Regions from separate parts of the Streptomyces sp. NPDC001532 genome, predicted to be linked through region 2. Evidence: riboswitches for the same ligand, from Rfam matches in the RefSeq annotation. Region 2 holds a riboswitch; each other region holds the start of a gene.

Region 1 (5,471 bases), on a different contig from region 2:
GCGCGGCCACCGCTGCCAGCAGGGCGCAGCTCGCGGCCGTGAAGCGGACGGAGACGCGGGCCTGCGGGACCAGGACGCGCAGGGTGCCGTCGTAGCCGCGTCCGGCGAGCCCGGCCTGGAGCCGGGTCGCCCGGTCGAAGGCCCGGACGAACGCGGTGGCGCCGAGCCCGGCCAGCGAACGCCAGGTCGCGGCCCGCGTGGTGTGCCCGAGACGGGCCGCCTGCGCGTCCCGGACCAGCCGCATCGAGTCCAGCAGCAGGAAACTCATCCGGTACGTCACCAGGGCGACGTCGACGACCGGTGCGGGCACCCCGGCCCGCACCAGCCGGGGCAGCAGGTCCGACATCGGTGTGGTGAAGGCGAACAGCAGCACCCCGAGCGAGGCCGCCGAGGTGCGCAGCAGCAGCTCACCGGCCCGCACCGGGCCGCCGTCGGCCAGGGCGAGGAACCCGCCGGGTCCGCCCACCTGGACGAGCAGGGTGGCCGCGCCGGTCACACAGAACCCGAGCGGCACCCGGTAGGCCCGCCACAGCCGGCGCCAGGGCACACCGGCCGGGCCCAGCAGCACGGTGAGCGCCGCGAGCAGCACCAGCGCGGCGCCGGGCCAGGGCGGCAGCGAGATCGCGAGCACGGTCAGCCCCAGCCCGAGCACGGCCTTGTCCACGGGGTGGCGGCGGCGCCAGCGGCTGCCGTGCGCCGCCGCGTCGATCGGCAGCATGCGGGCTCAGGCCCCGGGCTCGCCGCCGGCGCCGTCGCCGGCCGGCGCCTTCTGCCCTTCGAGGGCGCGCAGTTCGCCCTGCCGGCGTCCGCGCCGCAGCCCGAAGTAGTAGGCGAGGACGCCCGCGCCGATCGCCGCCTGGAGGGAGAACAGCGCCGACTCGATCTCGCCGGACGGCGGCTCGTACAGCGGCGAGAACCACGGCTCGTAGTCCGGGTCGATCTCGGTGATCGCGGTCTCCGCCTGGGCGTCGGCGCCGGTGAACGGCTCCTCCTTGTCGTCGCCGAGGCCGAGCGCCAGCGGCAGCACGGCGAGCGCGACGACGACGAGCAGCAGCAGGACGTTGATCTTCGCGTTCCGGCTCATCGGGCCACCGCCTCCGTCTCGTCCGCCGCCTCGCCGGGCACCCGCCGGCCGGCGAGGAACACGCCGAGCCGGGTCAGTTCACCCTTGCTGGACTGCACCAGCAGCCGCATCACCAGCACGGTGAGCAGGCCCTCGCTCACCGCCAGCGGGATCTGCGTGACGGCGAAGATGCCGGCGAACTTGCCGAGCGCGCCGAGGAATCCGCTGCCCGGGTCGGGGAAGGCGAGCGCCAGCTGGACACTGGTGACGCAGTAGGTGGACAGGTCGGCGACGAACGCGGCGCAGAACACGGACACCATCAGCGGAACGTCGAAGCGCCGCAGCAGCCGGTACACCGCGTAGCCCGCCCAGGGGCCGACGATCGCCATGGAGAAGACGTTCGCGCCGAGCGTGGTGAGCCCGCCGTGGGCGAGCAGCAGGGCCTGGAAGAGCAGGGTGATGGTGCCGAGCACCGCCATCACGGGCGGCCGGAAGAGGATGGCGCCCAGTCCGGTGCCGGTGGGGTGCGAGCAGCTGCCGGTGACCGAGGGCAGTTTGAGGGCGGACAGGACGAAGGTGAAGGCTCCGGAGGCGCCGAGCAGCAGGGTGCTCTCGGGATGCTCCTTGACCTCACGGGTGAGTGACCGGACGCCGTGGACGACGAAGGGCGCGGACGCGACGCTCCAGGCGATCGCGTGCGCCGGTGGCAGGAAACCCTCGGCTATGTGCATGGCTCGAACAGACCCTCTCCAGCACCTCGTGGATGGTTGACGCGCCTTGGCCGGTCTCCTGGCTGACGGGTACCACCGCCCGAACTCCGCCTTCCCGGGTTCCGAAGAACCCAGTGGCTGCCCGCGAGGGCCGGAGCCGGACTTCCCGATCACAGTGGCGAGGGCCGCACCGGCATCACACCGGATTTCCCGTTCACCAAGGCGTGGTGACAGTAATGCCCGGCTCGGGGTGGTGACAAGCGGACCCCGGGGGCGCCCGGCGGCACCCGCGAGCGCCCCGGCGCGCGCTCCCGGTGGGCCATGACGGCTGCTCAGCCCCGGTGCGCGGGCCCCGCGGACGTGACGGATCCCACTGCGCGGATCCCGCCCCTCAGGACCCGTCGGCCCGCTCCGGCCCGGGGTCGGGAAGGAATCTGACGGCGCGCAGGGCCGCGACGAGTTCGGCGCTCTCGCCGGGGACGCGCAGCGACCGCCCGGTGAGGTCCTCCAGCCGGCGCAGCCGGTAGCGGACGGTGTTGGGGTGGCAGTGCAGCAGCCGCGCGGTCGCGGTGGCGTCCCCGGCCTCGTCGAGCCAGCACTGGAAGGTGTCGAGCAGCAGCGCGCGCCCCTCGGCGTCCAGGGCCAGCACCGGGCCCATCACCCGGCGGGCCAGATCACCGGCCGCGCCGGGCGCGGCGGCCATCACCACGGTGAGCGGATCGTCCGGGAAGCGCACCACCGCGGCGGCCCCCGCCGGATGCCCGGTGAGCGCCAGCCGCGCGTACCGCAGGGCCGGGCCGGTGCCGTCCAGCGCGGCGAACGGCGGACTCACCCCGACCCTGGCGGTCGCCAGCCGTCCGAGCACGGCCATCACCGGGTCCAGGAAGTCCGCGCGGATCAGCGAGACGATCCCGATGTGCAGGTCCGGGCGGAGCGTCCAGGCCGACGGGACGCCCTGTGCGGCGAGCCGGGCCTCGACGTCGGCGAGCGGCTCCTGGCCGAGCGCGGTGGTCTCGGCGGCGACGGCGACGAACGGCCCCTTCCGCGGCAGGCCCAGGGTCTGCGCCACCTCCCACAGCGTGCCCCGGTCGGTGATCCGGCCGCCGAGCAGCGCCTGCGTCAGCGCGGACCGCTCCCGCTCCTGGGCCCGCACCAGTTCGGCGGCGGCCCGGCGGTAGGCGTTGGTCATGGCGTCGCTGTAGACGTCGGCGAGCTGCCAGGCGTCCGCCGCCGCGCCCACCATCAGCGCCGGGTCCACGTCGAGGCGCGCGGCCTCCTCGGTGAGGGCGGCCCACACCTCGGCGAAGCCCAGCCGGTAGGCGCGCAGCACGTCGGGCAGCGGGCTGCCCTGCACCGCGCGCACCCGCCCGGTCTCGCCGGGATGGCTCAGGTCCGCGTCGGTGCCCTGCGCGAACCGGTCGAGCATGCTCGCGATGTTGCGGCGCAGCGAGGTCCGCAGCTCCTCCTCCGGAACGGTGCCGGCGGGGCCGTAGATGTCGATCTCGTCGCGGATGCGGCGGGTGGCGCTCTCGACGATCTCCGCCAGCCGGGGGCGGAGCGACTGTGCCACGGCGGCGATGTCGGGGACGGGCGGATGGCGCTGCACGGCACCAGGCTACGGGAGCACCCTTGTCGACCGGCACAAGCGAGCCCGGCACGGGCCGTTGACTCGCGGGCCCTGGTTGTCACCGGGAACAACGCATCGGGCCCTGTTGTTGTGTGCCGCGCCATTGGGCGCCGGCCCGCCCGCCCGCCACCCTGGAGCCCGCACAGCAGGCACACGGACGTGCCCGGGCCGCTCACAGGAGGACGCATGGCGACCATCGCGGAGAATCTGACCGAGACGGCACGACGCCATCCCGACCGGCCCGCCCTGCGGTTCGGCAGCGTCGTCCTCACCTACGCCGAGGTCGACGCCGCCGCCTCCGAGGTCGCCCGCGCGCTGCTCGCGCAGGGCCTGGAGCCCGGCGACCGGGTCGGCGTGATGCTGCCCAACGTGCCCGCCTTCGTGGCGTACTACTACGGCGTGCTGCGGGCCGGCGGCGTCGTCGTGCCGATGAACCCACTGCTGCGGGCCCGGGAGATCGAGCACTGCCTGGCCGACTCCGGCGCGCGCCGCCTGTTCGTGTCCGAGGCCGCCGCCCCGGAGGCCGCCAAGGGAGCCGAGACCGCCGGCGCCACCGTGACACCGGTCGGCCCGGGGCTGCCGGCGGCCGACGACACCGCAGGTCCGGTTACGGCGGAGCGCCGCGACGACGACCTCGCCGTGATCCTCTACACCTCCGGCACCACCGGCCGGCCCAAGGGCGCCGCCCTCACCCACCGCAACCTCGGCCGCAACACCGAGGTGCTGGCCGACAGCGTGCTGGCGCTGGGGCCCGAGGACGTGGTGATGGGCTGTCTGCCGCTCTTCCACGCCTTCGGCCAGACCTGCGGCATGAACGCCGCAGTCCGCCAGGGCGCCTGCCTGGTCCTGGTGCCGCGCTTCGACCCGGCCGAGGTGCTGGACCTGCTCGACACCCTGCGGGTCACCGTCTTCGAGGGCGTGCCCACCATGTACAACGCGCTGCTGCACCAGCCCGCGTCCGCCACCCGCGAGGCGGCGGCGCTGCGACTGTGCGTGTCCGGCGGGGCGGCGCTGCCGACGGAGGTGCTGCACGGCTTCGAGCAGCGCTTCGGCTGCGCGGTCGCCGAGGGCTACGGCCTGTCCGAGACCTCGCCGGTCGTCACCTTCAACCACCTCGACCGGCCCCGCAAGCCCGGCTCGATCGGCACCCCGATCGCGGGCGTCGAGGTGCGCCTGATCGACGGCGACGGCTACGACGTCCCGGAGGGCGAGATCGGCGAGATCGCCGTACGCGGCCACAACGTCATGGCGGGCTACTGGAACCGCCCCGACGCGACCGCCGAGGCGATCCCCGACGACGGCTGGTTCCGCACCGGCGACCTCGCCCGCCGCGACGACGACGGCTACTACTTCGTCGTCGACCGCAAGAAGGACATGATCATCCGCGGCGGGTACAACGTGTACCCCCGGGAGATCGAGGAGGTGCTGTACGAGCACCCCGAGGTCGTCGAGGCGGCCGTCGTCGGCGTCCCGCACGACTCCCTCGGCGAGGAGGTCGCCGCGGCCGTCGTCCTCACTCCGGACGCCCGGACGACCGCCGACGAGCTGCGGGCCTACGTCAAGGAACGCGTCGCCCCCTACAAGTACCCGCGCACCGTCCACCTCCTCCCCGCCCTGCCCAAGGGCCCCACGGGCAAGATCCTCAAGCGGGAGATCCAGCTGGTCTGACGGGGCGGGGCGGGGGCCGGGCGGGGAGGGGCGGGCGTGCGGTCGGCGCGGCTCGTCCGCCTACGGCTCGTCCGACCACGACCGTACGACTACGACTCGTACGCCTTGGGCAGCCGCATGCCCCGCTCGGCCATCAGCCGCCGCACCCGGTCCGGGTAGTCGGTGATGACGCCGTCCACGCCGAGGTCCATCAGCGCCGCGATGGTGGCCGGGTCGTCGCAGGTCCACGGGATCACCTTCAGCCCGCGCGCGTGGGCCGCGTCGACCATGGCGCGGTCCGGGTAGAAGCGGAAGCCCGGGTCGCCGATCCTGCCGTTCTGCGGGAAGCCGTAGTTGGGGGAGAGGGCCCGGACACCGGGCACGGTGGCGGCGGCGCGCACGAAGTCGCCGCCGTAGTCGTCGG
Region 2 (5,471 bases):
GTCCAGCAGTTCGCCGAAGCCGACCTCGAGTTTGTCCTGGAGGAGTCCGATGCAGGCCAGCGCGGAGACGACCTCCAGGATCTCGCGTCGCTGCCGCGGGTTCAGCGCCACGTCGTCGCGCAGCCGGCCCTCGCACAGGGCGGCCTCCCAGGTCTCCAGCAGCCACAGGCGCAGGGTGCCGCGGTCTCTGCTGCGGGTATCCAGGTGGTAGGGGTCGTCGCGTGGGCGGTCGCGTTCGAGCAGGCCGTGGTGGTGCAGTTCGCGGGCGATCTGGAGGTAGATGGGGGACTCGGTGACCTCGGCGGTCTCCACGATCCAGTCGACGCGGCGTTCGTCGGTGTCCGGCACCCGGGCGGCGACGAAGTGCAGTGCCTCCTCCTCGCTGAGGGGTTCGAGTTCGACGATCGCGGCGGGGGTGCTCTCCAGTGGGCTGTGCGGCCGGGAGGCGATGACCAGGGGGAGTTTCTCGTCGTTGGCGCGTTCGATGGCCCGGCGGATGATGTTGTCGCGGTTCTGCTGGAGGTCCTCGTCGAGCAGTGCCTCGTCGAGGCCGTCGGCGATGACGACCACCTTGTCGTCGGCGAGGAGCTGCTGCCAGACGCGTTCGTTCTTGGTGCGGGCGAGGATGCCCTGGGGTGCTTCCTCGGCGAACCGCTGCCGGGCCATCCGCTCGAAGTTGAGGGTGCCCTGGCCGTCCGCGTCGCGCAGCCGGACCGGTACGGGTACGGCCTGCCGGCGGGCGAGGAGTTCGGTGAGCCGCACCAGGACGGCGGTCTTGCCGGCGCCGACGCCGCCGACGAGCAGGTAGGGGCGGCGGGTGTCGCGCTGCCGCAGCCGTTCGGCGATGACCTGGGCGAGCTCTTCGCGGCCGACGATCTCGTCGATGTCCGGTCCGGCGGTGAGCACCAGTCTGCGGGGGCAGGCGCGAGCGCGGGCGAGGTAGCGGCGCTTGGTCCAGCTGTACCACCAGAAGAGGAAGAGCGCGGCGGCGAAGGACGCGGTGAGGACGGGGCCGACGAAGCGCAGGAGGTCCTCGAACGCCGCGTTCTTCTTGCGCCAGGACTCGAAGCCGGTCGTCTCTCCGGTGATCAGGATGTAGATGCCTTCGGCGCACCAGGCGACCACGGCCAGCGCGGCCAGCAGCCAGATGGCCCGGGTCGCGTTGGTGTAGGAGACCCAGCGGCGCCATCTGCGGGGCCGGGCGCTGCCGCGGCGGGCTTCCAGGGCGATCGTCAGGGCGTGCCAGCGGCTGATGAGGCCGCGTCTGACCCGGCTGCCGCCGCGGCGGAGTTCCAGCGTCGCCATCGGCGCGGAGCGCGGCCGTTCCTTGCCCGGGGGGTGCCGGACGACCCTCGTCATGGGCGGTCTCCTCACGGGAGTGGGAGGGTGCTGTGGGAGGGGGCGGGCACGCCGGCGCCTAGTTCCATGGAAGCACTCCCGGATCGCCCCGCAACCCGGCCCCGCGCGGGCCGGGGCCGGGCGCCGTGCGGGCCGGGGCGACATCACTCTCCTCATCGGAGAGTTGACGCTCCGAAACCGCACCGACACTACATCTGGGGGTGCCGCCGCGACCCGGCACAACATGTATGCTCATGCTCGCTGTCGCCGCAGGGGAATCCGGTGTGAATCCGGAACTGTCCCGCAACGGTGTACCCATGCCCGTATGTGCGGGTATGGGGGTCAGTCCGAGGACCTGCCGACAGTGCGCCCGGCCGTCCGGTCCGGGTGCCTGACGTCCGGGCCTCGTGGAATGGGCCGGTGGACGCGACGCCGTGTGCGCTCGTGAGCTGCCCCCTGCACTGAAGGCCCCGTGCCGAGCGAGGGAGAGCCCCCACGTGACCATCGCGCCCGCAGATCCGGCCTCAGCAGCGCCCCCGTCGAACGACGACGGTCCCGGTGCCGCACTGCTGCGGACCCTGACCGAGCTGACCGCCGACCTTCCCGACGCCGACCCGGGCCGGGTCGCCGCCGCCGCGCTGCGCGGCCGGTCCGCGCACGCGGACGACGCGGAGCTGCGCGAGCTGGCGACGGAGGCGGCCGCGGGGCTCATCTCCGAGGACCCCGCCTACAGCCGGCTGGCCGCCCGCCTGCTGGCGATCGGCATCACCGCCGAGGCCGCCTCGCAGGGTGTCACGTCCTTCACCGAGTCGGTCGCCGTCGGCCACCGCGAGGGCCTGATCGCCGACCGGACCGCCGCGTTCGTGCGGCTGCACGGCGAGCGCCTGGACGCGCTCGTCGACCGTGCCGCCGACGACCGCTTCGGCTACTTCGGGCTGCGCACCCTGCACAGCCGCTATCTGCTGCGGCACCCGATCACCCGCAAGGTGGTGGAGACGCCCCAGTACTTCCTGCTGCGGGTCGCCGCCGGCCTCGCCGAGGACGACACCGCGCACGCGCTGGAGGAGGTCGCGGCGCTCTACGGGCTCATGAGCCGCCTCGACTACCTCCCGTCCTCCCCCACGCTGTTCAACTCCGGCACCCGGCACCCCCAGATGTCGTCCTGCTACCTCCTGGACTCCCCCAAGGACGAGCTGGACTCCCTCTACGACCGCTACCACCAGGTCGCGCGCCTGTCGAAGCACGCCGGCGGCATCGGCCTGTCGTACAGCCGGATCCGCTCGCGGGGTTCGCTGATCCGCGGCACCAACGGCCACTCCAACGGCATCGTGCCGTTCCTGAAGACCCTCGACGCCTCGGTGGCCGCGGTGAACCAGGGCGGCCGGCGCAAGGGTGCCGCCGCGGTCTACCTGGAGACCTGGCACTCCGACATCGAGGAGTTCCTGGAGCTGCGGGACAACACCGGTGAGGACGCCCGCCGTACGCACAATCTGAACCTGGCGCACTGGGTGCCGGACGAGTTCATGCGCCGGGTCGACGCGGACGGGCAGTGGTCGCTGTTCTCGCCGTCGGACGTGCCGGAGCTGGTCGACCTGTGGGGCGAGGAGTTCGACGCGGCGTACCGGGCGGCCGAGGCGAAGGGGCTGGCGAGGAAGACCATTCCGGCCCGTGATCTGTACGGGCGGATGATGCGCACCCTGGCGCAGACCGGCAACGGCTGGATGACGTTCAAGGACGCCGCCAACCGCACCGCGAACCAGACGGCCGAGCCGGGCCACGTCGTCCACTCCTCGAACCTCTGCACGGAGATCCTGGAGGTCACCGACGACGGGGAGACGGCGGTCTGCAACCTGGGCTCCGTCAACCTCGGCGCGTTCGTGGCCGGCGGCGAGCTCGACTGGGAGCGGCTGGACGAGGCCGTCCGCACGGCCGTCACCTTCCTCGACCGCGTGGTCGACATCAACTTCTACCCGACCGAGCAGGCGGGCCGCTCCAACGCCAGGTGGCGTCCGGTCGGGCTCGGCGCGATGGGCCTCCAGGACGTCTTCTTCAAGCTGCGGCTGCCGTTCGACTCGCCGGAGGCGAAGGCCCTGTCGACGCGGATCGCCGAGCGGATCATGCTCGCCGCGTACGAGGCGTCCGCCGACCTGGCCGAGCGCAACGGTCCGCTGCCGGCCTGGGAGAAGACCCGTACGGCACGCGGGGTCCTGCACCCCGACCACTACGACGTGGAGCTGACCTGGCCTAAGCGCTGGGCGGCGCTGCGGGCGCGGATCGCCGAGGTCGGCATGCGCAACTCGCTGCTGCTGGCGATCGCGCCCACCGCGACCATCGCCTCGATCGCGGGCGCCTACGAGTGCATCGAGCCGCAGGTGTCCAACCTGTTCAAGCGCGAGACGCTGTCCGGTGAGTTCCTCCAGGTCAACTCCTACCTGGTGCGGGAGCTGAAGGAGCTCGGCGTGTGGGACGCCCGCACCCGGGAGGCGCTGCGCGAGTCGAACGGCTCGGTGCAGGACTTCGCGTGGATCCCGCAGGACGTACGGCGGCTGTACCGCACGGCGTGGGAGATCCCGCAGCGCGGTCTGATCGACATGGCCGCGGCGCGCACCCCGTTCCTGGACCAGGCGCAGTCGCTGAACCTGTTCATGGAGACGCCGACCATCGGCAAGCTCTCCTCGATGTACGCGTACGCCTGGAAGTCGGGCCTGAAGACGACGTACTACCTGCGGTCGCGCCCGGCGACCCGGATCGCCCGCGCGGCGCGGGCGGCCGTCCCCGTCCAGCAGGTGGCCGACCCGGAAGCGGTCGCCTGCTCCCTTGAGAACCCCGAGTCCTGCGAGGCCTGTCAGTGATGAGCTCCACCGAGAAGAACCTGCTCGACCCCGGCTTCGAGCTGACGCTGCGCCCGATGCGCTACCCGGACTTCTACGAGCGCTACCGGGACGCCATCAAGAACACCTGGACGGTGGAGGAGGTCGACCTCCACTCGGACGTCGCCGACCTGGCCCGGCTCACGCCGGCCGAGCAGCACCTCATCGGCCGTCTGGTGGCCTTCTTCGCGACGGGCGACTCGATCGTCGCGAACAACCTGGTGCTGACGCTGTACAAGCACATCAACTCCCCCGAGGCGCGGCTCTACCTGAGCCGTCAGCTGTTCGAGGAGGCCGTGCACGTCCAGTTCTATCTGACGCTGCTCGACACCTATCTGCCCGACCCGAAGGACAGGGCCGCGGCCTTCGACGCGGTGGAGAACATCCCCTCCATCCGGGAGAAGGCCGAGTTCTGCTTCAAGTGGATCGACGAGGTCGAGAAGCTGGACCGGCTGGAGTCCAAGGCCGACCGCCGCCGCTTCCTGCTCAATCTGATCTGCTTCGCCGCGTGCATCGAGGGCCTGTTCTTCTACGGCGCGTTCGCCTACGTCTACTGGTTCCGCAGCCGGGGCCTGCTGCACGGTCTGGCCACCGGCACCAACTGGGTGTTCCGCGACGAGACGATGCACATGAGCTTCGCGTTCGACGTGGTCGACACCGTCCGCAAGGAGGAGCCGGACCTGTTCGACGACCAGCTCGGGCAGCAGGTGACGGACATGCTCCGGGAGGCCGTCGAGGCCGAGCTGCAGTTCGCGCGGGACCTGTGCGGGGACGGCCTGCCCGGCATGAACACCGACTCGATGCGGCAGTACCTGGAGTGCGTGGCCGACCAGCGTCTGACGCGTCTCGGCTTCGCCCCGGTGTACGGCTCGGAGAACCCGTTCTCCTTCATGGAGTTGCAGGGTGTTCAGGAGCTGACCAACTTCTTCGAGCGGCGTCCGTCCGCGTACCAGGTCGCGGTGGAGGGCACGGTCGACCTCGACGAGGACTTCTGAGCCGGCGCGGCCTGCCGCAGCTGACGGTCGATCCGGCGCTCGTGGATCAGTCCCACGAGCGCCGGACCGGCGAGGAGAGCGAAGATCACGAGGACCGGCAGGTAGGAGAGGAAAGTGTCCATGCCGGTAAGTGTCGTCGCGGCAGGACACTCCTGACAGTGGCAGGACTGCCGTAGAGCCTCGAATTACTGCCACTCATCGCCGTCCCTGAGGCACACTGACGGCATGCTCCAGAACGTGGCCGCCGTCCTCGTCGACGGTGTGAACC
Region 3 (5,471 bases), on a different contig from region 2:
TGGCGGGGCCGCCCTCCACCAGGTACTTCAGCGCCTCCGCCACCACACCGGCGGGCACCGACGACTCGGCCATCAGCTCCGCGTCCGGCACCGCCTCACCGCCCAGCAGCACCGTCGGGAGCCCGGCCGCCTTCAGCGCGGCCAGCCCGTCCTCCCAGGCCCGCTTGCCGCCGAGCAGCCGTACGACGGCGATGTCGCAGCCCTCGATCAGCGCCGGCAGCTCCTCCGTGACGTCGACGCGGGTCGGGTTGCCGATCCGGTAGGGCGCGCCGGAGGCACGGGCCGCCAGCAGGTCCGTGTCGGCGGTCGACAACAACAACACTGTGCTCATGCGGGCGCTCCCGGTGGAATGAAAGGCAGTCCTTGCGGCGCGCCGGACTCGATGAGCCGCCACAGCGCGTCCGTGTCCGCGTGCTGTTCGATCAGATCGCCGAGCCGGTCCAGCTGCTCCTCGCGCAGCGCGGCGAACGAGGTGCCGGCGGCCGGCACGAAGCGGCGGCCCGCGGCGGCGGCCACCTCGCGCAGGAAGGCCCGCCGGAAACCGTCCGACTCCAGCGAGCCGTGCCAGTGGGTGCCCCAGGTCTGGCCGACCCGGCAGCCGTCGAGGAAGGGCTCGCCGCCCAGGACCTCGGCGACCCCGTGATGGATCTCGTAGCCCTCGACCGGCTCCCCGAGGGCCTCCCCGACGGGCCGGGTGAGGGTCTTCTCGCGGGCGAACCGCACCCGCACGGGCAGGATCCCGAGCCCGTCGACGTGCCCGCGCCGGCTCTCGACGTCGTCCTCGATGTGCTCGCCGAGCACCTGGAAGCCGCCGCAGATGCCGAGCACCGGCCGCTGTTCGGCGGCGCGGCGGACGAGGGCGTCGGCCAGCCCCCGCTCCCGCAGCCACTCCAGCGCCCGCACGGTCCCGCGCGTGCCCGGCACGATCACGAGGTCCGCGTCGGCCAGTTCCTCCGGCCGGTCCACGAACCGCACCACGACACCGGGTTCGGCGGCCAGCGCGTCGACGTCGGTGAAGTTGGACATCAGCGGGACCGCGCAGACGGCGACCCGCAGCACGTCCTCGCCGACCGGCGGCGCCGTGTTCGACTCCCGGACCGTGCCGCGCAGCGACACTCTCAGTCCGTCCTCCTCGTCGATGCCGAGGCCGTGCCGGAACGGCAGGACGCCGAACGAGCGCCGGCCGGTCAGACCGTGCAGCATCTCCAGCCCCGGTTCCAGCAGACTCACATCGCCGCGGAACTTGTTGACGAGGAACCCGGCGACCAGTTCCTGGTCCTCGGGCGACAGCAGCGCGACGGTCCCGAAGAACGACGCGAAGACACCGCCGCGGTCGATGTCGCCGACGACGAGCACCGGCAGCCGCGCACCCCGCGCGATCCCCATGTTCACGATGTCGGTCCGCCGCAGATTGATCTCGGCGGGACTCCCCGCCCCCTCACAGATCACCGCGTCATACGTGCCCCGCAGTTCGGCCAGACAGTCCAGCACCGTGCCGAGCAGCCGCTGCTGCCGTCCGCCGTGATAGCCGCGCGCGCTCATCTCGCCCACCGGCTTGCCCAGCAGCACCACCTGGCTGCTCTGCTCACCGCCCGGCTTCAGCAGCACGGGGTTCATCAGCGCGGTCGGCTCCACCCGGCACGCCTGGGCCTGCATCGCCTGGGCCCGTCCGATCTCCGCGCCCTCGCGGGTCACGAACGAGTTCAGGGACATGTTCTGCGCCTTGAAGGGCGCCACCTTCACACCCTGCCGCACCAGCCACCGGCAGATCCCGGCGGTGACGACGCTCTTGCCGGCGTCGGAGGTGGTGCCGGCGACGAGGAGACCGCCGCTCATGAGCTGTGCCCCTTCCCTGTGAGCCGTCCGGCCGCGCACACACCGAGCGCCAGCCAGCCGACGCGACGAGAGAGCCGTACGGCCCGCCCGATGTCGGTGACCCGGACGGTCCGCCCGGCGTCCCCGTTGAGCACCGGCCGGTGCTCGACCCGGCCGCCGTAGGAGAGGGTCCCGCCCAGCCGCACCCCGAGCGCCCCCGCGAACGAGGCCTCCACGGGCCCGGCGTTGGGGCTCGGATGCCGATGGGCGTCGGCCCGCCAGGCCCGCACCGCGCCCCGGGGATCGCCGCCCGCGACGGCGGCCAGCACGGCCGTCAGCCGCGCCCCCGGCCACCCGGCGACGTCGTCGAGGCGCGCGGAGGCCCAGCCGTAGCGGCGGTAACGGGGCGACTTGTGGCCGACCATGGCGTCCAGGGTGTTCACAGCACGGAACCCGAGCAGCCCCGGCACCCCGCCGACGGCTCCCCACACCAGCGCGCCCACCACCGCGTCGGAGGTGTTCTCGGCGACCGACTCGACCACCGCGCGGGCGATGCCGTCGGCGTCCAGCGCCTGCGGGTCCCGCCCACACAGATGCGGCAACCGCGCCCGGGCGGCCTCCACATCGCCCGCCTCCAGGGCCCGGCCGATGGCGGTCGCCTCCCGCGCCAGCGAGGTCCCGCCGACCACGGCCCAGGTGGCGGCACCGGTCAGCGCGACGGAGGCGGCGGGGGAGGAGCGCACGACTCGCGCGGCCACCGCACCGAGCGCCACGGCGCCACCGGCGCAGACGACGGTGTGCAGTGCGCCCCGGCCGCGGTCGTCGCGGTACAGGACACGTTCGACGGCGGCGGCGACACGGCCGAACGCGGCGACCGGATGCCCGCGACGTGGATCGCCGAGCAGCAGATCACCGAGAAGGCCGGCGGCGGCGCCGTACGCGAAGACGCGATCGGCACGCACGGGCTCAGCCGTCCGTGGGGGCGGGCACGGCCCTGGTACTGAACCTCGACCTCGAACGGCGGCAGCCGCGCATCGCGTTATGTCCTCACTCAGGGTGTCCGCGCCCTGGTTCGACGAGACCGACGGTGAGAGTTCCTGGCTCCCGGGGCTGTTCTTCCCCGGTCACAGTGGCGGGACCGCGCCGGATTCACACCGGGCTTCCTCTCCTGCCGCCGTACATGGCTCCGGCAGTCCACCACGGGGCCGGAACGGCCGTCAACCTGCCGTTGACCTGCGAGGGGGGAGTGTGCAGAACCCCACATGGCCGGGCGGACTCCCCGTGCGGGTGGCCTTTCCCGGACCCGGTTGCGGGCGGCACCCACCGACCCCTGCAATACCTCGTGCGAAGCATTACGAGACATGAGGAACTCGGCGGAAACGTATGAGCGTTGACAAAGCGGCCGTACCGGCATCCCCCGCCCGTGCCCCGGCAGGACTCGGCGCGGCGGTGGTCCGGGTCCGCGGCGGCGACGGGCGGCCCGTGGGCACCGGCTTCCTGCTGGCCCCCGGCACCATCGCCACCTGCGCCCACGTCGTCGCGGACGCGCTGCGCACCGATCCGCGGTCGACCACACCGCCCACCACCGCGGTCACCGTGGAATTCCCGCTGCGGCCGGGCGCGGTGACGTACCAGGCGTCGGTGACCGGGTGGCGGGCCGTGGGCACGGACGGGACCGGCGACATCGCCCTGCTGCGGCTGCCGGAAGGCGCACCCGCCGACCCGGTCCCCCTCGCCGGCGTCCAGGACGTCTGGCACCACCGCTTCCGCATCCTCGGCTTCCCGGCCAGCGCGGAACACGGCGCCTGGATCGGCGGACGGCTGCTCGACGAGGTCGGCCAGGGCTGGGTCTCCATGGAGAGCGACGGCAGCGCCCACCGCATCGGACCCGGATGCAGCGGAGCGCCGGTGTGGGACGAGGCGGTCGGCGCGGTGGTCGGCATGACGGTCGCCACCGACCGCGGCGCCGGCGCGGTGACCTCGTACCTCATCCCGGCCGCCGCGCTGATCGACCTTCAACCCGGCCTGCGCCGCTGCCCCTACCGCGGCCTCGACGCCTTCCGCGAGGAGGACGCCGAACACTTCTTCGGCCGCGAGGAGGAGACCCGGCGGCTGCTCGACGCGGTCGACCGGCATCTCGTCGTGCCGGTCGTCGGCCCGTCCGGCAGCGGGAAGACCTCGCTGGTGCGCGCGGGCGCGCTGCCGCGCCTGCGGGCCGACGGACACACGGTCTCCGAGATCCGCCCCCTGCCGGGCACCCGGGCGTCGCTGACGGTGGCCCGGGCGGTGATCGGGGCGCTGGGCGTGCGGGAGGCGGAGGAGGTCCTGGAGGGGGAGGTCCCGGATGGGCAGGGGGCGTTGGGGGAGGGGGCGTTGGGGGAGGCGCCGACGGAGGCGGCGGCGCCGAAGGCGGCGGAAGGGGCATTGGCGGAGGCGTCGGAAGGGGCGGCGGGGACGGCGGAGGCGGCGGAGACGGAGGTGTCGGCGGAGGCGCCGGAGAGGGACGCGTCGGCGGAAGCGCCGGAGACGGAGGTGTCGGCGGAGGCGCGGGAGACGGAGGTGCCGGCGGAGGCGCCGGAGAGGGAAGCGTCGGCGGAGGCGGCGGAGACCGTAGGGGCGGCGGGGACTTCCGGTGGGGCGGCGGGGGCTTCCGGCGGGGCGGGCGCCCGTCCGGTGCCCGGACCGCGCGCCGCCGGTTCCGCCCTGGCGGCGGTGGAACAGGAACGCGCCGCCCTCACCCTCGCCGACCTGCTCGACTCCGCCGACGGCCCCACCCCCGCCGAACTCGGCCGACGCGTCCTGGACCACTGCGGCCCGCGCGGCCACGTCTTCTTCCTCAACCAGCTGGAGGAGATCGTCGCGGCGGAACCGGCCACCGCCCGCGCCCTGTTGTCCCTGATGGCCGCCGTCGTCTCCGCCCCCGGCGAGGGCAGACGGCTGCGCGTCCTCGTGACCCTGCGCTCGGCCTGCCTCGACGACCTCGCCGACCCCGCGACCGCCCGCGTCCTCAGCGACTGCGCGCAGATCGTCGCCCCCCTCGGCCGCTCGGGCCTGCTGCGCGCCGTCGAGGGCCCGGCGGCCCGCGTCCCCGGCCTCACCCTCGAACCGGGCCTCGCCGAACGCATCGTCGACGACGCCCAGGACGAGCCCGGCCATCTGCCGCTGGTGGAGTTCACCCTCACGGAACTCTGGGCGCACGAGAAGGGCGTACGCCTGACCCACGCGGGCTACGACGCCCTGGGCGGCGTCGCCGGCGCCCTGTCCGCCCACGCGGAGCAGCGCGTCGGCGAGGTCGTCACGGCACACGGCGAGGCCCCGGTCCGCCGTCTGTTCACCCGGCTCGCCCGCCCCGACGACGCAGGCGGCTTCACCCGCAAACCGGCCCCGCTGACCCCGCTCCCGCCCGACATCCGCGCGGCCGCCGAAGCCCTCGCCACCCACACCCGCTTCGTCCGCATCACCCACGGCCCCGACGGCGACCCCATCGTCGACCTCGCCCACGAGGAACTGGTCCGCGCCTGGCCCCGCCTGCGGGAGTGGCTGGAGGCCTCGCGCGACTTCCGGAGCTGGCAGGAGCGGCTGCTGGAGGCGCTGGCGCACTGGAAGGAGACCGGGGAGGAGCCGGGGGCGCTGCTGCGGGGGACGATGCTGGCCAC

What was found. A riboswitch is a leader RNA that binds a small molecule or an ion and turns the genes downstream of it on or off. The one in region 2 is predicted to bind cobalamin.
Region 1: another riboswitch for cobalamin. It lies ahead of ABT232_RS26695 (energy-coupling factor ABC transporter permease); the one in region 2 lies ahead of ABT232_RS06530 (ribonucleoside-diphosphate reductase subunit alpha).
Region 3: another riboswitch for cobalamin. It lies ahead of ABT232_RS28595 (cobalamin biosynthesis protein); the one in region 2 lies ahead of ABT232_RS06530 (ribonucleoside-diphosphate reductase subunit alpha).

Annotation. Positions count from the first base shown of each region.
Region 1 covers NZ_JBEPAL010000033.1:36,092-41,562, forward strand. The annotation lists gene cbiQ (cobalt ECF transporter T component CbiQ) at 1-718, opposite strand, end outside; gene ABT232_RS26690 (energy-coupling factor ABC transporter substrate-binding protein) at 725-1,084, opposite strand; gene ABT232_RS26695 (energy-coupling factor ABC transporter permease) at 1,081-1,794, opposite strand; cobalamin riboswitch at 1,826-2,010, opposite strand; gene ABT232_RS26700 (PucR family transcriptional regulator) at 2,165-3,379, opposite strand; gene ABT232_RS26705 (long-chain-fatty-acid--CoA ligase) at 3,587-5,068, shown strand; gene ABT232_RS26710 (glycerophosphodiester phosphodiesterase family protein) at 5,158-5,471, opposite strand, start outside.
Region 2 covers NZ_JBEPAL010000004.1:185,499-190,969, forward strand. The annotation lists gene ABT232_RS06525 (NACHT domain-containing protein) at 1-1,359, opposite strand, end outside; cobalamin riboswitch at 1,587-1,715, shown strand; gene ABT232_RS06530 (ribonucleoside-diphosphate reductase subunit alpha) at 1,836-4,190, shown strand; gene ABT232_RS06535 (ribonucleotide-diphosphate reductase subunit beta) at 4,190-5,203, shown strand; gene ABT232_RS06540 (GlxA family transcriptional regulator) at 5,429-5,471, shown strand, end outside.
Region 3 covers NZ_JBEPAL010000037.1:61,274-66,744, reverse strand. The annotation lists gene cobN (cobaltochelatase subunit CobN) at 1-331, opposite strand, end outside; gene ABT232_RS28600 (cobyric acid synthase) at 328-1,836, opposite strand; gene ABT232_RS28595 (cobalamin biosynthesis protein) at 1,833-2,777, opposite strand; cobalamin riboswitch at 2,888-3,029, opposite strand; gene ABT232_RS28590 (nSTAND1 domain-containing NTPase) at 3,199-5,471, shown strand, end outside.